Regions from separate parts of the Cupriavidus basilensis genome, predicted to be linked through region 3. Evidence: predicted binding sites of a transcription regulator. Region 3 holds the regulator's gene; each other region holds the start of a gene.
What was found. The regulator HrcA, encoded in region 3, represses chaperone genes, less so after heat shock. The targets are predictions, from matches to a motif close to TTAGCACTCNNNNNNNNNGAGTGCTAA.

Region 1 (7,440 bases), on a different replicon from region 3:
GCGTCAGCAACTGCGCTACCAGGTGCGTGGTGCGGTCCAGGCGCTCGCCCAGCTTGGCGAGCGCCAGTTTCCGCTTGTCTTCGCTGTCGGCGCGCAGGGCCAGCTGCAGCTGCAGCTTGAGCGCGGTGAGCGGCGTGCGCAGTTCGTGCGCGGCGTCGGCGACAAAGGCGCGCTGGGTGTCCATGGATTGCTGCAGGCGGGCCAGCAGGGCATTGAGGGCGTCCACCACCGGCACCAGTTCCGGCGGCCAGCCGTGCGCGTCCAGTGGCGCCAGGGTGTTTGCCGAGCGGCTGCCAACCGCGCGCGCGATCTCCTCGACCGGGCGCAGCGAGCGCCTGACCACCAGGTGGATCAGCAAGCCAAGCGCAGGCACCAGCGCCAGGATGGGCAGCAGCGCGCCAAGCGACAGCGAGGCCGCCAGCTTGCGGCGAAACGCCACCGATTGCGCGGCCTGCACATAGCGATCCCCGGCGAGCACGCCGTAGATGCGCCATTCGCGGCCGTGCGCCTGCAGGTCATGAAAGCCGGGCAGGTCCGCGCGCGGCAGCGTGACGGGGTGCGAGGCGTAAATCTGGCGGCCCTGCACATCCCAGGCCTGCACCACGATCTCCTCGTCAAGTTCGCTGCCGTCCAGCGGCGGCTTGGCATCGCGCTCCAGATGTGTCGGCAACATGCGCGCGGCTTGCTGCAGTTGCGCATCGAAGACCTCGTTGGCTTCGCGGCGCACCTTGAAGTAGGCGGCCGCGCCCGCTACCAGAGCGCACGCGAGCATGGCCCCAAGCAGGCCGGCCAGCAACTGGGCGCGGATCGTTTTCATGCCGGGCCGCCCAGCTTGTAGCCGACACCGCGCACATTGCGGATAAAGTCGGCGCCGAGCTTCTTGCGCAACGCATGGATATGGACTTCCACCGTATTGCTGCTGATTTCCTCGTTCATGTTGTAGACCGCCTCGCGCAGGCGCTCGTGGGTCACAACGTGGCCCGGTTGCTCCATCAGGGCCTGCAGCACCATGAACTCGCGCATCGACAGCGCCACGATCTCACCGGCGCAGCGCACCTCGCGCGTGGCGGGGTCCAGGCGCACCGGGCCGTGTGCCAGCTCGGTGCTGACGCGTCCGGCGCTACGGCGCAGCAGGGCCCGGATGCGCGCGAACAACTCGTCGAGGTCGAACGGCTTGACCATGTAATCGTCGGCGCCGGCATCCAGGCCGCGCACGCGGTCGGCGGTGGCGTCGCGCGCGGTCAGGATCAGCACCGGCAGTGCCAGCCCGCGGGCGCGCAGTTGCCGCAGCACCGCCTCGCCGGAGCGGCCGGGCAGGCCGAGGTCGAGCAGCAGGGCGTCGTAGGTGCCGGGCGCATTGGCGGCCAGCGCGGCATCGGCGAGGCGACCATCCTTGACCCAGTCGACCGCGTAGCCTTCGGCCCGCAGGCCTTCCTCCACGCTTTCGCCGATCATCGGGTCGTCTTCCACCAGCAGCAGGCGCATGGCATGGGTTCCTTGGTTGGTGATGGGTGGGCGCCCTGGGTTCAACGGCGTTGCAGCCGGTCCAGGCGCAAGCGGTGGCGGTGGTCGGTCAGGCGCCGGACCGCCAGCGTGGCGGCCAGGATCACGCCCAGCATGCTGCCGCCGGCGAGCAGGAACATCAGCAGGATCTGGTACCGGGCCGCGGCGATCGGGTCCATCCCGGCCAGGATCTGGCCGGTCATGATGCCCGGCATGGTGATGATGCCGGCCGCCGCCATGGTGTTCATGGTGGGCAGCATGCCGCTGCGCACCGCCTGGCGCACGATCACGCGTAGCGCCGCATGGCGATCGTCGCCAAGCGCCAGGCGCGCATCGATGGCGGCACGCTGGTGCCAGACCGCGGTAAAGGCGCCGTTGAGCGCCAGGCTCGCGGCGTTCATCACATTGCCCAGGATGATGCCGGCCAGCGGGATCGCGTGGCGGGCGTCGTACCAGGGGGTCGGGCGCAAGGCCGTGGTCAGCGCCAGCACGGTCACCAGCAGCGTCGGCAGGCTCACGGCGGCGGCGCCGATCAGTGCGTGCCAGGGCCCCGCCAGGCGGCGCTCCTGCCGGCTGCCCACCTCGCGGGCGGCTGCCGCGATCATGGCGGCTACCGTCAACGCGGTCACCAGCGGCGACGACAAGCCAAACACCGTGCGCAGCACCAGGCCGACCAGCAGCAGTTGCACCACCATGCGGCCCGCGGCCCAGAGCAGGCTGCGGTGCACGTCCAGTGACATCGCCAGCGAAGCGCCCGCGCCGGCCAGCACCAGCAGGCTGGCCAGCGCCAGGTCATAGGCTGTGAGCGGGATCGGGCTCATGCCGGCACCGCTTCCAGCCCGGCGGCGCCGAGGCGGTAGTGGCGGTCCTGCAGGCGCGCCGCCTGCGCGGGATTGTGCGAGACAATCAGCAGCCCCAGCCCCTGTGCCTTGCAGTCGCGCAGCAGCGCTTCGACGGCCAGCGTGGTCTCGGCGTCCAGCGCCGAGGTTGGCTCATCCAGTAACAGGAAGCGCGGACGGCGCACCAGCGCGCGGATCAGCGCGAGGCGCTGGCGCTCGCCGGTGGACAGGCGGCTCACGGGCGCCTGCAGGATGTCCGCGGGCAGGCGCAGCCGCGCCAGCAGCGCCCGGGCGGCCGGCACGTCCGTGATATGTTCAAGCACGTCATCGCCCCACCAGCCGGACTCGGCCGCCACGTACATGACCTGGCGCCGCCAGGCCGGCCCGCTCATGCTCTCGCGCGGGGACTGGCCTAGCCGGACCTGCCCGCGATTGGGATCGAGATCGGCAATCATGCGCAATAGCAGGCTCTTGCCCGCGCCGGACGCGCCGGACAGGATCACGCAAGTGCCGGGCGCGATGGTGAGGCTGAACGGCCCGCGGCCAGCACCTTCAAGCCCCACGATGGCCAGGCTGGCGTCGGCATCGCGCATTGACGGCAGTGCGCCAGCGGTGGCAAGGGGCGGCATCGTGTCAGCCGTTGTCATGGGTTGAGCCATCCGTGTGCGAAGGGGTAGGCGAGCAAGCGCCGGTAAAGCTGCTCCGCGCGCACCGCGACAGCAGCAAGCAGCGGGCGCGTGAAGGCAGACGTAGCCACGGCCGCGCAGCATGCCGCTATCGCAAATGCGCCGGCGATGTCCAGTGGAAAGTGTACGCCGAGCAAGACGCGGGCCCAGCCCGTTAGTGCTGCGGCTACCAGCAAGCCGGTCACGCTCAGGCGCCGGGCCCTGCCGGGCGCGCGCGGCCAGCCCGCGGCGGCTGCGATCAGCCCTTCGGCATGGAAGGCGGCCACCCAGAGGCCGGCGCCAGACAGCCCTGCGGGGGCGTTCAGGCGCTGGAACAGCGTGAGGTTCAGGGCAAGGCGCATCGACATCGGGAACGTTGGATTCTGGCGATGCGACAAGGATAGGGCACAGCGGCTTAAGGAAGGCTTAAGGCTGGCTGGCTGGCCCCGCCCGGCCCGCTCCATGCCGACGTCGTGGGCCCGGGAAAATCATGCGGCTCGTGCTAGGCAGCGTGGGTGCGAACCCGATGTGCTCGGCACGGCAGGCGCGCTGTCAGGCGCGCTTCTAAGCAAATGCGAAACGATCAGTTGGCCGCGCATGGCGGTGCTTTCTATACTCAGCACTCACCGGCATCGAGTGCTGATTGCCAGCCCGCAGTGCCACCGTCGGCACTGACATCCGCCGTCAACGAACTTCTCTCTCTCTTTCTTCCTGGAGCCAGCATGAGCCTTCGCCCACTGCACGACCGCGTTCTCGTCAAGCGGTCCGACAACGAAACCCGCACGCAATCCGGCATTGTCATTCCCGACAGCGCCGCCGAAAAGCCGGACCAGGGCGAGGTGATCGCCGTCGGCCCGGGCCGGCGCAACGAAGCTGGCGAACGCATTGCGCCGGACCTGCGCGCAGGCGATCGGGTGTTGTTCGGCAAGTACGCTGGCCAGGCGGTGAAGGTCAACGGCGACGAACTACTGGTGCTGCGCGAGGAAGACATCCTCGCCGTGGTCGAGCGTTGAGTCGCCGCGCGTCCGCCGGCATCGATCCAATATTTCCCGAACGAACCCGACAATCCAGACAGGACAGACAGCAATGGCAGCAAAAGATGTAGTGTTCAGCGACGTGGCCCGCGCCAAGGTGGTCGAAGGCGTCAATATCCTCGCCAATGCGGTCAAGGTGACGCTGGGCCCCAAGGGCCGTAACGTGGTGCTGGAGCGCAGCTTCGGCAGCCCCACCGTGACCAAGGACGGCGTCTCCGTGGCCAAGGAGATCGAGCTCAAGGACAAGCTGCAGAACATTGGCGCGCAACTGGTCAAGGAAGTCGCTTCCCGCACCAGCGATAACGCTGGCGACGGTACCACCACCGCTACCGTACTGGCGCAGGCCATCGTGCGGGAGGGCGTCAAGTACGTCGCGGCCGGGCTCAATCCGCAGGACCTGAAGCGCGGCATCGACAAGGCGGTGACGGCGGCGATTGAAGAGCTGCGCCGCATCAGCAAGCCCACTACCACCAGCCGCGAGATCGCGCAGGTCGGCACCATCTCCGCCAACGGCGAAAGCGCCATCGGCGAGCGTATCGCCCAGGCCATCGACCGGGTCGGCAAGGAAGGCGTGATCACGGTGGAAGACGGCAAGTCGCTGGGAGACGAGCTCGAAGTGGTGGAGGGCATGCAGTTCGACCGTGGCTACCTGTCGCCCTATTTCATCAACAACCCCGACAAGCAGGTGGCGGTGCTCGAGCAGCCCTACCTGCTGCTGGTGGACAAGAAGATCTCCAGCATCCGCGACCTGCTGCCCGTGCTGGAGCAGGTGGCCAAGGCCGGACGCCCGTTGCTGATCGTGGCCGAGGACGTGGAGGGCGAGGCACTGGCCACGCTGGTGGTCAACAATATCCGCGGCATCCTGAAGGCGGCTGCCGTCAAGGCCCCCGGTTTTGGCGACCGCCGCAAGGCACTGCTGGAAGACATCGCGATCCTGACCAGCGGCCAGGTGGTGTCGGAAGAGGTCGGGCTGTCTCTGGAAAAGATCGCGCTGGAGCAACTGGGCCAGGCAGGGCGCGTGGAAATCGGCAAGGAGAACACCATCATCATCGATGGCGCCGGCGACGCCGCGCAGATCCAGGCGCGGGTCAAGCGTATCCGCACCCAGATCGACGAGGCCAGCTCCGACTATGACCGCGAGAAGCTGCAGGAGCGCGTGGCCAAACTGGCTGGCGGGGTGGCGGTGCTCAAGGTCGGCGGCGCCACGGAAGTCGAGGTCAAGGAGAAGAAAGCCCGCGTGGAAGACGCGCTGCACGCCACGCGTGCCGCGGTGGAAGAGGGCATCGTGGCCGGCGGCGGCGTCGCGCTGATTCGTGCGCGCCAGGCGATCAAGGATCTGACGGGCATCAACCCGGACCAGCAGGCAGGCATCAAGATCGTGCTGCGGGCACTGGAGGAGCCGTTGCGCCAGATTGTTGCCAACGCTGGCGAAGAGGCCAGCGTGGTGGTGGCGCGCGTGGCCGAAGGGACGGGCAATTTTGGCTACAACGCGGCGACGGGCGAATATGGTGACCTGGTGGAAGGTGGGGTGGTTGACCCGACCAAGGTCACACGCACCGCTTTGCAGAATGCCGCATCGGTGGCAGGCCTGATCCTTACCACGGATGCCGCGATCGTTGAACTGCCGAAGGATGAGGGCCAGCCCGGCGCGCAGGGCGCGGCCGGCGGCGGCGGTGGTGGTGGACTCGATTTCTGAGGCCATTGGCTGAAGACGGATCCGGCAAGGCATGAACGAAGGGGGGCTCGCAAGCGGGGCCCCCTTCGCTTTGCATGCTTCGCCGCAGCGTTTTCAGGTTGGAGCCGACACCAATCTTCGGCACCCTCCGTGGAGGGCGGGTGGCGACGCAAAGCCCGTATGCCTATATGCGTCTCGCGCGTCTATACATAGACGAAATTCATCCTTCGGCGGCCAATTCCGTTGCGCTATCGTGAGGGACTTGTAAGCGCTTGCCTAAGACGGCTGCGGTGGCTACGCCCCCTCTCCACACTGCTGCACCAGCAACAGCAGATCAACAGTGTGCTCTGGGAGAACGATGCAGATCCGCGCCAGGCATGGCGCACGGGCAAAGAGCATGGCCATCCACGCGGGCTTGCTTCTTGCCTGATGCACTGCCGGCAACGAAATGCGCCCTGCGCGTGAATCCACAAACCATCGATATCGACAGGAGGTTCTTCCCATGGCTACACCGCTGAACGTGGTCGCCGTCAACGGCAGCGCACAGCAGCCCTCGCGCACGCTCGCGCTCGTGCAGGCACTGCTCACGGAACTGGATAGCCGGCTGCATTTGCAAAGCCATATCGTCAACGTTGGCGACATCGCGCGTCCGCTGGGCGCGGCGCTGTCGCGCGCGGAGCTGCCCGCCGGGATTGAAAGCGAGCTGCTCGCCATCGAGTCCGCGGACCTGCTGGTGGTGGCCGCGCCGGTGTATCGCGGCTCTTATCCTGGCCACTTCAAGCACCTTTTCGACCTGGTGGGGCAGGAAGCGCTGGTGGACAAGCCGGTGTTGCTGGGGGCGACGGGCGGCAGCGACCGCCACGCGCTGGTGCTGGAGCATCAGTTGCGGCCGCTGTTCGGCTTCCTGCAGGCGCTCACGTTGCCCATCGGCGTGTACGGCAGCCCGGGGGATTTCCACAACTACCAGGTCAGCAGCACCGCGCTGGCCGAACGTATCCGCCTGGCCGCGGATCGTTGCGCGCCGTTGTTCGAAGCCAGCCGCAAATTGCCGCTGCAGCGCGCGGCTTGAAGGGGAGAACCGCGGCAATGAATGTCTTCTGGTTTCTTCCCACGCACGGCGACGGCCACTATCTCGGCACCACGGAGGGAGCGCGCCCCGTTTCACTGGGCTATCTGAAGCAGATCGCGCAGGCGGCCGACAACCTGGGCTACTACGGCGTGCTGATTCCCACGGGCCGCTCCTGCGAGGATTCATGGGTGATTGCCTCCGCGGTGGCGCCCTGGACTGAGCGCCTGCGCTACCTGGTGGCAATCCGCCCGGGCATCATCTCGCCGACCGTGTCGGCGCGCATGGCCGCCACGCTCGACCGTATTACCAATGGCCGGCTGCTGATCAACGTGGTGACCGGCGGCGATCCGGACGAGAATCGTGGGGATGGGTTGTACCTCGACCACAGCCAGCGCTACGCGGCATCGGCCGAGTTCCTGCGCGTCTGGCGCCGCGTGCTGGAGGGCGAGGCGGTTCACTTCGATGGCGAGCATATCAAGGTGGATAACGCCAAGGCGCTGTATCCGCCGGTGCAGCGTCCTTACCCGCCCCTTTACTTTGGCGGCTCGTCCGAGCAAGCGCACGACCTGGCAGCCGAGCAGGTCGACGTGTACCTGACCTGGGGCGAACCGCCCGAGGCCGTAGCGCAGAAAATCGCCGATGTTCGCGAGCGCGC
Region 2 (7,440 bases), 430 kb from region 3:
GATGCGCAAGCTGCTGCCGAACGCCCGGGTGGCATTCGGCAGCAACAGCCGCGAGGCGCAGGCCAAGCTGTGCGCGGCCGGCGCGGGGCTGGCTGTTCTGCCCTGCGCGCTGGCCGAGCGCCTGGGCGGGCTGCAGGCCATCGACATGGGCGAGGCGCCACCGGGGCGCGACGTCTGGGTGGGCTATCACCGCGACCTGCGCCGCCTGGGGCGGCTGCGCGCCTTCCTGGATGCGACCATCGAGCGCCTGGGCAATCGCGCAGACGCTTAATTCCCGGCAATCTCCACCACTAGCTTGCCCTTGGCTGTGCCCGTCTCGATGGCGCGATGCGCGTCGATGGCGCTGCCGAGCGTGAAGTGCCGCGCGTCGAGCCGCACGCAGAGCTTGCCCGCATCGGCCAGCCGCGCCGCTTCGCGCAGGATCTCGCCGTGGTGCGCGCGGCCCTTGCCGGTGAGCAATGGCAGCAGCGTGAATACGCCCGAATACGTGGCCGCGCGAAACGATAGCGGCGCCAGCGCGTGCACGCCCCAGCCCAGGCAGCTCACCACATGGCCGCCATAGGTGCGCGCCGCGAGGAACGAATCGTCCAGCACCGTGCCGCCCACCGTGTCGTAGACCACGTCGAAGCCCTCGCCCGCGGTGTATTGGTCGACATACTGCGCGACCGATGTCGTGGCGTGGTCGATCGCGGTGGCGCCATAGCCTTCGATGATCGCCTTCTGCGCGGCCGAGCCCGTGGCATACACCTGCGCCCCGAGCGCGCGGGCGATCTGCACCGCGATATGCCCCACGCCGCCGGCGCCGCCATGCACCAGCACCTTCTGGCCAGGCTGCACGCGCGCGCGGTCGACCAGGCCTTCCCACGCGGTGATGAACACCAGCGGCAATGCGGCGGCTTCGCGCATCGACAGCGCGGCGGGCTTGCGCGCGAGCAGGTCGGCATCGACTGCCGCGTACTGCGCTAGCGATCCTTGCAGGCCGCCCACGCCACCGGTCATGCCATAGACCTCGTCGCCGGGCGCGAAAGCCGTCACGCCCGCGCCCACGGCTTCGACCACGCCGGCCAGGTCCAGTCCAAGCACGGCGGGCAAGGGGTGGCGGGCGTGCCCCGCCTGGCCGGCGCGGATCTTGGTGTCGAGCGGGTTGACGCCGCTGGCCAGGATGCGCACCAGCACCTGGCCGGGGCCGGCCACTGGCCTGGGAAGCTGGACGGCCGTGAACGGCGCGCCCGCGGATTCGACGATGAGGGCCTGCATGGCGGCTTGGGACATGATGCGCTCCGGATAAGTTGGCGATGAACTAGCGAAGGGGTGGCGAAGGGTTGGTGTGACCATTCTTGGCCAGGCCGGCGCGCTCGTAAATCAACGCTTCTGTACTCTTGCCATGCAGTTTTGAATGGGCTGGCTTCTTGTTATGTCGCCGTGGACGTGGGTGACGTTGAGGATAGCGCAGCCGGCGAACGTGCCGCCGGCAACACCACGGGTGGCATGTGGCGATCCGCCGCCGAGGCATTGGGTTAGTGATCCATGGGCAACTTTTCTTTCGGCGAAATCTGCCCGAATTCCAGTGGGACGCGAATAAAGATCCCGCCGCGCGGCCAGGCCCCATCACGATTTTCACAATTTCAGGGTAAACACGTATCAAGTCGTCGACTTGAAAACGCTATCCCCCGTCCCTATAATTAGCACTCGCTGGGGACGAGTGCTAACAGACCTCTCCCAGCGTACTAATTCTGCTGGCCGTCAGTGCTGGCGGTCATTTTTGTGAACCTGAAATCACTTTTTGTACCAAGGAGTCCGTATGAATCTGCGTCCTTTGCACGACCGCGTGATCGTGAAGCGTCTGGACAATGAAACCAAGACCGCTTCCGGCATCGTGATTCCCGACAACGCTGCCGAAAAGCCTGATCAAGGTGAAGTGCTCGCCGTGGGCCCCGGCAAGAAGGACGACAAGGGCGTTTCGATCGTCCTCGACGTCAAGGTGGGTGACCGCGTGCTGTTCGGCAAGTATGCCGGCCAGGCCGTGAAGGTGGATGGCCAGGAACTGCTGGTCATGCGCGAAGAAGACATCATGGCCGTGGTGAACAAGTAATCCACGCACCCCATTCGTACAGATTTAGGAGATTCAGAACATGGCAGCTAAAGACGTAGTATTCGGCGATGCCGCCCGTGCCAAGATGGTCGAAGGCGTGAATATTCTCGCCAACGCAGTCAAGGTTACCCTGGGCCCCAAGGGTCGTAACGTGGTGCTGGAGCGCAGCTTCGGCGGCCCGACCGTGACCAAGGACGGCGTGTCCGTGGCCAAGGAAATCGAGCTGAAGGACAAGCTGCAGAACATGGGCGCGCAAATGGTCAAGGAAGTGGCTTCCAAGACCAGCGACAACGCCGGTGACGGTACCACCACCGCAACCGTGCTGGCCCAGTCGATCGTGCGCGAAGGCATGAAGTATGTTGCCGCCGGCATGAACCCGATGGACCTGAAGCGCGGCATCGACAAGGCTGTGGTGAACGCGGTTGAAGAGCTGAAGAAGCTGACCAAGACCACCACCACCAGCAAGGAAATCGCGCAAGTCGGCTCGATCTCCGCCAACAGCGACGAAGTGATCGGCAAGCTGATCGCTGAAGCGATGGACAAGGTCGGCAAGGAAGGCGTGATCACCGTGGAAGACGGCAAGTCGCTGGCCGACGAGCTGGAAGTCGTGGAAGGCATGCAGTTCGACCGCGGCTACCTGTCGCCGTACTTCATCAACAACCCGGAAAAGCAAGTTGTCGCCCTCGACAACCCGTTCGTCCTGCTGTTCGACAAGAAGATCTCGAACATCCGCGACCTGCTGCCGGTGCTGGAACAAGTGGCAAAGTCGGGCCGCCCGCTGCTGATCATCGCTGAAGACGTCGAAGGCGAAGCCCTGGCGACCCTGGTGGTGAACAACATCCGTGGCATCCTGAAGACCGCCGCTGTCAAGGCTCCGGGCTTCGGCGACCGCCGCAAGGCCATGCTGGAAGACATCGCCATCCTGACCGGCGGTGCAGTGATCGCTGAAGAAATCGGCCTGACGCTGGAAAAGGCAACCCTGCAAGAACTGGGTCAAGCCAAGCGCATCGAAATCGGCAAGGAAAACACCATCATCATCGACGGCGCCGGCGACGCAGCCTCGATCGAAGCACGCGTGAAGCAAATCCGTGCCCAGATCGAAGAAGCGACCTCGGACTACGACCGTGAAAAGCTGCAAGAACGCGTGGCCAAGCTGGCCGGCGGCGTTGCAGTGATCAAGGTTGGCGCAGCCACCGAAGTCGAAATGAAGGAAAAGAAGGCACGTGTGGAAGATGCACTGCACGCAACCCGTGCAGCCGTGGAAGAAGGCATTGTCCCCGGCGGCGGTGTGGCCCTGCTGCGCGCTCGTGCTGCCATCGCTAACCTGACCGGCGACAATGCTGACCAGAACGCTGGCATCAAGATCGTGCTGCGCGCCATGGAAGAGCCGCTGCGCCAGATCGTGCTGAACGCTGGCGAAGAAGCTTCGGTCGTCGTGGCCAAGGTCATCGAAGGCAAGGGCAACTACGGCTACAACGCCGCCACCGGCGAGTACGGTGACCTGGTGGAAATGGGCGTGCTGGACCCGACCAAGGTGACCCGCACCGCGCTGCAGAACGCTGCTTCGGTCGCTTCGCTGATGCTGACCACGGATTGCGCCGTGGCAGAACTGCCGAAGGATGAGTCGGCTCCGGCAATGCCGGGCGGCATGGGGGGCATGGGCGGCATGGACGGCATGATGTAAATCTGCCGGCCTGCCAAACGGCAGCCTGCTGTACCCGCATTACCCATAGTAGCAAAAACCCCCGCTGGCGCGAGCCGGCGGGGGTTTTTGTTTATGGGGCGACAGTACCGGCCGAAGGGGCGCCGTCGCGGGAAAGGCTTACAGCTCCACCGTGTAGCACCAGTCGAAGGCCGGATTCTCCGGTTCGCCGGTCTTGCGGCGGATATAGCCGCGCGGGTTGCACACCACGCGTGCGTTCTCAAGGCGGTAATCGAAGCCGGTATGCGTATGGCCGTGCACCCACAGGTCGGCCTGCGCAACCAGGTCCGGCCTGCGCGAGATAAAGCCGGCGGAAACCAGGTCGTGGGAGAAGCGCGGGTCGAGGCTGCCGAGATCTGGCGCATGGTGGGTCACCACCACCGTCTTGCCGGCAAAGGGCGCGGCGAGCTGCGCCGCCAGCCAGGCGCTGGCCGCTTCGTGCCGCGCCAGCGCGTCGGCCGTGGTGAAGCGGCGCCGCTGGCCGTCGCCATCCGCCACCTCGATCAGGCGGTGGTCCACCATCACGCCAGCGCAAGCCAGCATCGACTCCTCGCGCCGGCCGGTGCCAAACAGCGCGTAGTCGGTCCACCAGGTGGTGCCGATCACGCGCACCGGCTCGCCTGCCAGGTTGTCAAAACAAGCCACCGCGTCATTGAGCACGCGCACATGCGGCGCCGCCCCGGCAGCCTCCGCCATCTCCGCGTCCACTTGCTCGAAGGCGCTCTCGTAGTACTCGTGATTACCCGGCACATAGACCACCGGCCCCGAAAAGGTGCGCGCGGCCCAGTCGACGCCGGCACGGCCATTGGCGATATCGCCGGCCAGCACCACCAGGTCGGCGGGGCAGTCGGGTATCGCCGCCGGTATGTCGTGTTCGAGGTGCAGATCGCTGAGGATGCGGATCTTCATGGGGTCTCCATGCGAAATGCCGACGCGCCGACGGCAAGGGGCCTGCCTGTATTCTTCATGCGAGCGAAGACCTGGTCAAGCGTCATGGGCGCGTCGCGCCGTTCACCTCCCGCCGGCGGGCATACTGGCTATTAGTGCCACCAGCAAAAATGCCCGGACAAAGTCCGGGCAAGACTGGCTCCCTGGCATTGCACCGGGAGACAATCGAGGGAGCGACGTTCAGTCAGGCGAGGCTAGCTAACTCACTGGCCGGACATGGTCGGCAGCAAGACCCGATAAATCTGGATGAATGCGGGTCCAAGCAACACCAGCAGCAGTGTCGGGAAGATCATGAAGATCAAGGGGAACAGTAGTTTCAGCGCAATCTTCGCGGCCTGTTCCTCAGCACGCATGCGGCGCTTGGTTCGCAGCATGTCGGACAGCACCCGCAGCGACTCCCCCAGGCTCGTGCCGAAGCGATCGGCCTGGTTCAGCATGGATGCGAATTTGTCCACGTCATCCACACCGGTGCGCAGCGCCAGGTTGGTCAGCGCCTTGTCCTTGGCGAAGCCAGAGCGCAGTTCCAGCAGCATCAATTGCAGCTCGTCGGCCAGCACCGGGCAGCGCAGCGCAAGTTCATCCGCCACGCGCATCAGCGCCGCGTCGAGCCCGAGCCCGGCCTCCACGCAAACCGTGAGCAGATCAATCACGTCCGGAAACTCCTCGAACACCGCGCGCTTGCGGTTATCCACCTTGCGCGATAGCACGGCATTGGGCAGGTAGTAGCCAATCGCACCTAGTACTGCCAGGAGCGCCACGGTCTTGTACTGCCCCTGGAACGCCGGCATGCCGCTCACCGCTACCAACGCCAGCATGGGAAGCCCGATGGCCAGCACCGTCTTGGCGGCGAAGTAGAGATGCGGCGCAGCGCTGCTGCGCCAGCCGGCGTTCATGAAGCGCACGCGCATCTGCGAGCCTTCCCAACCCTCCTTGGGCAACGACAGGCGGGACACGGGCCTGGCCCACCGCACCAGGTTGTCGAGCCAGGCATTGTCCTGCCCCGTGCCGGCTCCCGTGGCCGTACCGACTATCTGCCCCAGCCTCTCGCGTGCCCGGCTTGGCGTGAATGTCAGCAGCAGACCGAACACCGCGCCGAACGCCGCCACGAAAATGAGAACCAGCATCAGGACCTGCTCTGTATGGACACCTTGCATGATCGCCTCCGGAATCGAGAATTCTGCCTGCTTCTGGGTCGCGTACATTCAGACCCGGATACGGATGATCCGGCGCATCCAGACGACGCCGAGCGTCATTCCTCCCAGCGCCATCCCGACCATCTTGAGGCCTATCGGGTCTTGCCATAGCACTGTCATGAAATCCGGATTCACCACGAGAATCAGTCCCGCGGTGGCGAACGGGAGCAGGCCCAGTATCCAGGCCGATAGGCGCCCCTCTGCCGAGAGCACCTTGATCTTGTCGAACAGCTTCAGGCGTTCACGCACCAGGTTGCCGATCGTGTCGAGAATTTCGGCAAGGTTGCCGCCGCTCTCGCGCTGTATCAGTACCGCGATCACGAAGTAGCGCAAGTCGTTGATCGGCACTCGCATTGCCATGTTTGTCATTGCCTCGTCGAGAGCGACTCCGTAATTGATCTCCTCAAAGGTAGTCCGGAATTCGCGGCCGATCGGGTCTTTTACCTCCTGCCCCACCATCCCCAGCGCACCCGAGAAGGAGTGCCCCGCACGTAGCGCGCGGCTGATCATGTCGACAGCATCGGGCAATTGCGTCTCCAGTTGCTTGAGGCGTTTATGCCGAAGTGCGATGACATGCCAGACAGGCAATGAGCCAACCAGTAACGCGCCCAGTACCACCAGTCCTGGTGGCACGGGCAGCAGCGGCACGAGCGCCAGCGTGCACAGCGCGACCAGCCCGCAATATCCGAGTAGCTGCGCAACCGACCACGTGCTCCCGGATTGCTCGAGCCATCGGTCGAGCCCGCCGACGCGAGGCAGCATCAGCAGCCAGCGCTGCAGCAACGGCGTGTTGCTCAGCATGCGCCCCTTCAGGATCGACAGGGTCTCCGCGCTCACCTGCCCGCCGGCCGACAGCGACCGCAGCCTGGCCTCGATCCGCTTCGCCGCCGGGCCGTGGTAATTGTTCCACCAAAGGTAGGCGCCTTCGATGCAAAGCACCACCGCAGCGAACAACAAGATGATGAAGGCATAAAATATGAAGCTCATTTTCTTCTCCCCACATTCTCTGTGCCGCTGGCCGGTTCAGACGTCGAAGCGCTTTGCCGGGTCATAGGTTTCGTCGGGCAAGCCCACGCCGAACACGCGCAGGCGTTCGGCAAACTTCGGGTACACGCCTGTGGCGCGGAAGTGCCCGTTGACCGTGCCATCCTGGGCTACACCGGTACGCTGGAAGGTAAAGATCTCCTGCATGTTGATGATCTCGCCCTCCATGCCGGTGATCTCCTGGATGCTGACTATCTTCCTGCGCCCGTCAGTCAGCCGTGACGCCTGCACAATGACGGTGATTGCCGAGGATATCTGTTGCCGGATTGCCTTCGGTGGAAGATTGAGGCCGGCCATGCTGACCATGTTCTCCAGACGCGTAAGCGCATCGCGCGGTGTATTGGCGTGGATGGTGGTCAGCGAACCCTCATGGCCGGTATTCATTGCATTGAGCATGTCCAGCGCCTCACCACCTCGCACCTCGCCCAGGATGATGCGGTCAGGACGCATGCGCAGCGCGT
Region 3 (7,440 bases):
CGAGACACCGAATACGGCAGTGGCAAGGCGGTATTCAAACACTACATCATTCCCTACGTTCGCTGACCCAGCCGGGTGAGTCCGTACAGCCTGGATCGCCGTGCGCCTCACCCCCTGACACCGTCGATCTGGCGGCGATCGCGCTTGGTCGGGCGCCCCTGCAGTTGCGATGCGGGCTCCACGTTAAGCCGCCGGTTCTCGGCATCCTGCCGCCGGCGCGCCTCGCTGGCCTCGGTTTCCGCATAAAGCGTCTGGGCTACCGTGGCCGGGCCGCGTAACCCCGCAATCCCCTTCACCACGACTTCCCAGCGTTGCTGGTGCGCCTCCAGGACGACGGTGTCGCCCGGCTTGACCTCGCGCGAATTCTTGCACGCCTGGCCGTTGACCTGCACCTTGCCACGGTCCACCGCCTCGGCAGCCAGCGAGCGAGTCTTGAAGAAGCGCGCGCACCACAGCCATTTGTCGATGCGCAGGCGGGCATCGACCTCGAAAGATACGCTCATCTCGTCACCTCCATCCGTTGGGCAGCGCCGCGCTCATGCTGCGGCGCCGCGCGTCTGCGCATGCGTGCGGCGGGCCTCCAGCTCATGCGGATGCGGCAGCCGCAGCGGCCAGCCCTGCAAGTGCTGCAAGCCGATCTCCGCCAGCCCGGCAATCCAGCTTTCCGCATCGTTGAGGCAAGGAATGTAGTGGAACACCTTGCCGCCAGCCACGTGGAACCCGGAGCGCCCTTCCATGGCGATCTCTTCCAGCGTCTCCAGGCAATCAGCCGGAAAACCCGGGCAAAACACGTCTACCCGGCCGGTGCCGACCTTGCCGAGCTCCTGCAAGGTGGGCGCAGTATAGGGCTGCAGCCATTCCGCCTTGCCAAAGCGCGACTGAAAGGTGACCTGGTACTGCCCGGGCTGCAGGCCCAGTGCCTCGCCCAGCAGGCGCCCGGTCTTGAGGCACTCGCAATGATAGGGATCGCCTAGCTCCAGCGTGCGGCGCGGCACGCCGTGAAACGACAGGATCAGCTTGTCGCCCCGCGCGAATTCCGGCGTGCCATGCTGCGCCCAGTATGCCCCCACCTGCTGGTGCAAGGCGGCAATATAGGCCGGATGGTCGTGGAAATGCTTGACCAGCCGCAACTCCGGCTGGTTTCGCCACTGCTTGAGTACCCGGAACACCTCGTCGAAGCCCGTCGCCGTGGTGGTCCCGGAGTATTGCGGATACAGCGGCAGCAGCAGGATGCGCTCGGTCCCCTGGCGGCGCAGCGCTTCCAGCACCGAGCCGATCGAGGGATTGCCGTACCGCATGGCACACGCCACCGTCACCTCATGGCCCTGCTGGTTCAGGAGCAGTTGCAAGGCGTGAGCCTGGCGTTCGGTGTGCACCAGCAGCGGGGAACCGGTCATATGCGCCTCCCGCAGCCAGATCGACTCATACTTCATCGCCGAGGCGCGCGAGCGCAGCGGCACGATGATGCCGTAAAGCAGCGGCAGCCACGCCGCACGTGGGATCTCCACGACGCGCGGGTCGGACAGGAACTGCTTGAGGTAGCTGCCGACCGCCTTCGGCGTCGGCGCATCCGGGGTGCCAAGGTTGATCAGCAGGATGGCCGTGCGCGGCGCCTGGCCATGCTGGTAGGCCGGTTCAGGGGTGAGCGTCATGTAATTTCCGGTGTGGCGGGGCGGCGCGGGCACAGGGCGCGCGGCCGCCAGGTCTCGCCGAGCTTACAGGATGAGGGGAACAGGCAGTTTGTGAGACCGGGCCGGGCCAACACTAGTTCTGGCTGAGCGCGCTGGATAACAAGCGCGCGGTGATGTCGACGATCGGGATCACCCGCTCGTAGGCCATGCGGGTCGGCCCGATCACCCCGAGCGTGCCGACGATCTGGCCGTCGACTTCGTAGGGCGCGGTAATGACCGCCATGTCTTCGAGCGGCACCAGCTTGCTCTCGCCGCCGATGAAGATCTGCACGCCCTGGGCATGGCTGGAGACATCGAGCAGCTTGAGCAGGCCGGTCTTGTGCTCGAACACGTCGAACAGGCGGCGCAGCTTTTCCATGCTGGAGGACAGGTCTTCCACCTCCAGCAGCTTGCGCTCGCCCGAGATGAAGACGTGGTCGTCTTCCCCCTCGGCCATGGCACTGCTTCCCGCCTCCACCGCGGCCTGCATCAGCTGCGACATATCCATGCGCAGCGCCTGCAGCTCGCCGCGCAGGTGGTCGCGCACATTATCGAAGCTCATGCCGGCAAAGTGCGAATTGATGAAATTGGCCGCTTCGACCAGCTGCGACGGGGAATACGGCAGCTCGGTCTGGATGATGCGGTTCTGCACGTCGCCCTCGGGGGTGACGATGATCAGCAGGATGCGCTTGTCCGAAAGCCGCATGAACTCGACCTGCCGGAACGCCTGGGCGCGCCTTGGGGTCATCACCACGCCGGCGAACTGCGACAGGTTGGACAGGGTGTGCGCCGCCGACGTGATCATCCGCTGCGGCCCGAGTTGCTGGCCGTGCAGCTGGCCCCGGATCTTGCCGGTCAGCTCGGCCAGGTTGAGCGCGCCATCCAGCGGCTGGGCGGTCAGCATGGTGTCCACGAACAGCCGGTAGCCGCGCGGCGTGGGGATACGCCCGGCCGAGGTATGCGGGCTGGCAATGAACCCCATTTCCTCCAGGTCGGACATCACATTGCGGATGGTGGCCGGAGACAGGTCGAGACCCGAGTACTTCGACAAGGTCCGTGAGCCCACGGGCTGCCCCTCGGCGATATAGCGCTCGATGAGGGTTTTGAGAAGCGTTTTCGCACGTTCATCCATGATGCTCCTGATTTTACGCAAGTTTTCACCATTCGGGCGGCTCATCGGCGATCCGGCCCGCTGCCGAGCGCCCTCCTGCTGACAATGGTCACGGCGGTATGGTCTAATCCCGGCATGTCTTCGCTCCCCAAGTCCGGCGCCGCGCGCGCCCCATTTCGCACCGTCGCCTTGATCGGCAGGTACGCCACAGCCGGCATCGAGGGTCCGCTGGAAGAGCTGGCCGCCTGTATCCTCAGGAACGGCCAGGATGTGGTGTTCGAGCGAGACACGGCCCTGGCCACCGGGCTGACCGACTATCCGGCACTGGCGCCAGACGAGATCGGCAAGCATGCCGATGTGGCGGTGGTGCTCGGCGGCGACGGCACCCTGCTGGGCCTGGCGCGCCAGCTGGCCGGCTACCCGGTGCCGCTGATCGGCGTGAACCACGGGCGCCTTGGCTTTATGACCGACATCCCGTTGCAGGACGTGCATTCGGTGCTGCCCGACATGCTGGCGGGCCGCTACGAGTCCGAGACCCGCATGCTGCTGGAGTCCCAGGTGGTGCGCGACGATGGCGTGATCTTCTCCGCGCTGGCCTTCAACGACGTCGTGGTCAACCGTTCCGGCATTTCGGGCATGGTCGAGCTGGCCGTGTCGGTGGACGGCCACTTCATGTACAACCAGCGCTCCGATGGCCTGATCGTCTCCACGCCGACCGGCTCGACCGCCTATGCGCTGTCGGCGGGCGGCCCGATCCTGCACCCGACCCTGTCGGGCCTGGTGCTGGTGCCGATTGCCCCGCATGCGCTGTCCAACCGCCCGATCGTCCTGCCGCACGACGCCGAAGTGTCGATCGAGGTCGCCACGGCGCGTGACGCCAGCGTGAACTTCGACATGCAGTCGCTGACCTCGCTCTTGCCCGGCGACCGCATCGTGGTGCGGCGCTCGGCCAAGACCGTCAACCTGCTGCACCCGATCGGCTACAACTATTACGCCACGCTGCGCAAGAAGCTGCACTGGCATGAGTACCCAAGCGAAGACAACCGGCTCTGATCCGCCCCGGCCCGCACCGATCCGGCCCAGATCCGCCTCCTGACATCACCCAGCCCCGACCCGTCGACCACGATGCTGCGCAGCCTGTCCATCCGCGATTTCGTCATTGTCGATACCCTCGACCTCGACTTCTCCCCGGGCTTCACCGTCTTCACCGGCGAGACCGGCGCCGGCAAGTCGATCCTGATCGACGCGCTGGCGCTGGTGCTGGGTGAGCGCGCCGACGCCGGCGTGGTCCGCGAAGGCGCCGCCCGGGCCAGCATCAGCGCCACCTTTTCCACCCCGGCCGGGCTCGACGCCTGGCTGGCCGAACACGAGCTCACCGGCGACGAAGGCACGGTACTGCTGCGCCGCACGGTCGACGCCAGCGGGCGCGGCAAGGCTTTCATCAATGGCGCAGCCGCCACGCTGGGCCAGCTGCGCGACATTGGCGACCGCCTGGTCGATATCCACGGCCAGCATGCCCATCAGCTGCTGCTGCGCCCGGACGCCCAGCGCCTGCTGCTCGATGCCCATGCCGGGCTTACCGCGCAGGCCGGCGCGGTGGCCGAAGCCTGGCGCTCGTGGCGCGCGTGCGTGCGCCAGCGCGAAACCGTCGAGCACCGCTCGCGCGAGATGCAGCTGGAACGCGAGCGGCTCGAATGGCAGGTCGGCGAGCTCGAGAAGCTGGCGCCGCAACCGGGCGAATGGGAAGACATCCAGGCCGAGTACAACCGGCTGTCGCACGCCGCCGGGCTGATCGAGGGCAGCCGCGCCGCGCTCGAGGCGTTGTCCGAGGCCGATGGCTCGGTGCTGTCCGGGCTGAACAGCGTGGTGCAGCGCCTGCGGCAGATGGCTGACGTCGACCCCGCGCTGGGCGACGTACTGGCGGCGCTGGACCCGGCGCTGGTCCAGGTCGAGGAGGCCGCGCACTCGCTCAACCGCTACGTCGACCGCATCGACCTGGACCCTGAACGCTTGCAGGTGGTGGAGGCACGCATGCAGGCGCTGCACACCACCGCGCGCAAGTACCGGATGCCGCCCGAGCAACTGCCGGACGAACTGATGGCGCGCCGCCAGCAACTGGACGATCTCCAGTCTGCCCAGGACCTGAACAAGGCGATGGCGCGCGAAGCCGCGGCCCGTGCCGCCTACCTCACCATCGCCCAGCACCTCGGCGCTGCCCGCAAGGTGGCGGCCGAAAGCCTGTCGGCCGCCGTGACGGATGCCATGCAGGGCCTGTCCATGGCGGGCGGCAGTTTCGCGGTGGCGCTGCACCCGCTCGACGAAGGGCAGAGCCACGGCCTGGAACAAGTCGAATTCCTGGTGGCAGGCCATGCCGGCGTCAGCGCGCGCCCCTTGGCCAAAGTGGCGTCGGGCGGCGAGCTGGCCCGGATCAGCCTGGCGATTTCCGTCATTACCAGCGAGGCCGCGCCCACCCCCACCCTGATCTTCGACGAAGTCGACACCGGCATCGGCGGCGCGGTGGCCGAGGTGGTGGGCCGCCGCCTGCAGGAACTCGGCCGCGCCCGCCAGGTGTTGTGCGTGACCCACCTGCCGCAGGTGGCCGCCCAGGCCGGCGCCCACCTGCTGGTCAGCAAGGAGACCAGCCAGCGCGACGGCACGGGCTCGGTCACCCGCTCGCGCATCCGCGCCCTCGACCCCGCCGGCCGCGTGGTCGAAACCGCACGCATGCTGGGCGGGACCACCGTGACGCCCACCACAGTGCAACACGCCGAGGAGATGCTCGCGCAAGGCCTGCGCGGCACCACCGGCACGGCCCGGGAGGCGCGCCGCTCGCGGCGCAGCGCAGGCTGACAGCCTGCACCCTGGCCCGTAACCAATCAGGAGTTTCCCATGTCACTCGGCAAACAGCCGCACTCCCGCTCACTGGCTCGCCCGCTGCGGATCACCGCCGCCTGCGGGCTTCTGGCCTTGCTGGCCCTGACCGCCTGCCAGGCGCAACAGCGCCCGTCTGCGCCACCGCCCAACAGCATCAGCGCCGATCGCGCCGTAGGCGATATCATGGTGCGGTTCTCCGCGCCGCCCGTCACCGTGTCCGAAGACGCCGATCGCTTGCTGGCCTCGATTGCCGGGCCGATCCGCTTCGTTGTCAAGCGGCCCATGTCGGGCGGCGTGTGGCTGGTCACCGCGATCTCCGCGTCGGCCGATGCCACGATCGACCAGGCGCTTGCCACGCTGCGCGGCACCCCGCGCATCGAGCTGGCCGAACCTGACCGCGTGCTAAAGCCGAACCGCACCCAGCCCGTCGGCCGCGACATGCCGGCGAGCTGAATCTGGCAGCGGCCCGATTCCTGTCGTCGGAATGCATGGCTCGGACGTTGAAGGCTGAAAGCTGAAAGCTGAAGATTGAATGCTGTAACCGCGGTCAGTCCGAAGCGGGCTCAACGGGAGAACGTAGACATGCAGGAACCGCTTCCATTTCGATCTGGCGAAACGCGGCGCGTGGCGTCCCATGCCGCACTGCTGCTGGCGCTGGGCGCCGCCCTCTGGCTGGGTGCGCCGGCCGCAGCCAGCGCAGCCCCCGACCCCGCCGCGCGCCCCGCACCGCACTACACCGGCAACTTCATCGTGCGCTGGCGTGACGGCAGCACAAGCTCGGCTGCGACGCTCAGCGCCGCCAGCAACGCCAGCGCGGCAAAATCCGCAGGCGGCGCTAGCGACGCCGCCGCAATCGATGCCGACCGCATGCTCGGCATCCGCCAGAACACCGGCGTCTCGGTGGCGGTCAAGCGCCAGATGGGTGGCAACCTGCAATTGCTCAGTGCCAGTCCCGGCGACGCGGCCGACCCCGAAGCTACCGCCGCTCGCTTGCGCCAGGACCCTCGCATCGCCGATGCCGTGCCGGACCGCTGGCTGCGGCTGCACGACACCGTGCCCAACGATCCCGAGTTCGCGCTCAACCAGCCCTACCTCGGCACCCCTGCCCAGGTGGTGGGCGGCGTGAACCTGCCACCCGCATGGGACCGCACGCGCGGCAGTAGCAGCCTGGTGATCGCCGTGGTCGATACCGGCTACCTGCCGCACCCTGATCTCGCCAGCCGCATTGTGCCCGGCTATGACTTCATTACCGATCCGTCCATCGCCAACGACGGTGATGGACGGGACGCCGATGCCACCGACGCCGGCGACGGCGTGCCGGCGGGCTTCACCTGCCCAGGCACCACCACGCCGACCACGACCGCAACCAGCAATAGCTGGCACGGCACCCGCGTGGCAGGCACGCTTGGCGCGCTGACCAATAACGGGGTGAACATCGCCGGCGTGGACTGGAACGCCCGCATCCAGCCGGTGCGTGTCTCCGGCCGCTGCGGCGCGCTGCTCTCGGACACCGTGGATGGCATGCGCTGGGCCGGCGGCCTCTCCGTGCCCAATGTGCCGGCCAACCCCACCCCGGCGCGCGTGATCAACGTGAGCCTGGGCGGCGGAACCTGCTCCAGCATCGAGCAGCAAGCCGTGACCGACCTCGCCGCGAATGGCGTGGTTGTGGTTGCCGCCACGGGCAACAGCGCCGGCGCGGTCGAGGCGCCAGCCGACTGCACCGGCGTGGTCGCCGTAACGGCACATGCCAATGACGGCGAGAACGCCAGCTATGCCAATGTGGGA

Region 1: a site for HrcA is predicted at 3,624-3,650, ahead of F7R26_RS27855 (co-chaperone GroES). Genes of this name have one in related genera too.
Region 2: a site for HrcA is predicted at 1,683-1,709, ahead of F7R26_RS04220 (co-chaperone GroES). Genes of this name have one in related genera too.

The regions. Positions count from the first base shown of each region.
Region 1 is NZ_CP062804.1:1,567,797-1,575,236, forward strand. It holds gene F7R26_RS27830 (ATP-binding protein) at 1-817, opposite strand, end outside; gene F7R26_RS27835 (response regulator) at 814-1,485, opposite strand; gene F7R26_RS27840 (ABC transporter permease) at 1,527-2,324, opposite strand; gene F7R26_RS27845 (ABC transporter ATP-binding protein) at 2,321-2,989, opposite strand; gene F7R26_RS41125 (phosphatase PAP2 family protein) at 2,986-3,375, opposite strand; gene F7R26_RS27855 (co-chaperone GroES) at 3,730-4,020, shown strand; gene groL (chaperonin GroEL) at 4,094-5,737, shown strand; gene msuE (FMN reductase) at 6,219-6,785, shown strand; gene ssuD (FMNH2-dependent alkanesulfonate monooxygenase) at 6,803-7,440, shown strand, end outside.
Region 2 is NZ_CP062803.1:938,797-946,236, forward strand. It holds gene F7R26_RS04210 (LysR family transcriptional regulator) at 1-271, shown strand, start outside; gene F7R26_RS04215 (zinc-dependent alcohol dehydrogenase family protein) at 268-1,272, opposite strand; gene F7R26_RS04220 (co-chaperone GroES) at 1,802-2,092, shown strand; gene groL (chaperonin GroEL) at 2,133-3,776, shown strand; gene F7R26_RS04230 (metallophosphoesterase) at 3,915-4,703, opposite strand; gene F7R26_RS04235 (type II secretion system F family protein) at 4,946-5,866, opposite strand; gene F7R26_RS04240 (type II secretion system F family protein) at 5,945-6,922, opposite strand; gene F7R26_RS04245 (CpaF family protein) at 6,959-7,440, opposite strand, start outside.
Region 3 is NZ_CP062803.1:1,369,628-1,377,067, reverse strand. It holds gene F7R26_RS06210 (hypothetical protein) at 1-66, shown strand, start outside; gene F7R26_RS06205 (RNA-binding S4 domain-containing protein) at 108-503, opposite strand; gene hemH (ferrochelatase) at 537-1,652, opposite strand; gene hrcA (heat-inducible transcriptional repressor HrcA) at 1,765-2,802, opposite strand; gene F7R26_RS06190 (NAD kinase) at 2,917-3,834, shown strand; gene recN (DNA repair protein RecN) at 3,907-5,631, shown strand; gene F7R26_RS06180 (hypothetical protein) at 5,671-6,108, shown strand; gene F7R26_RS06175 (S8 family peptidase) at 6,238-7,440, shown strand, end outside.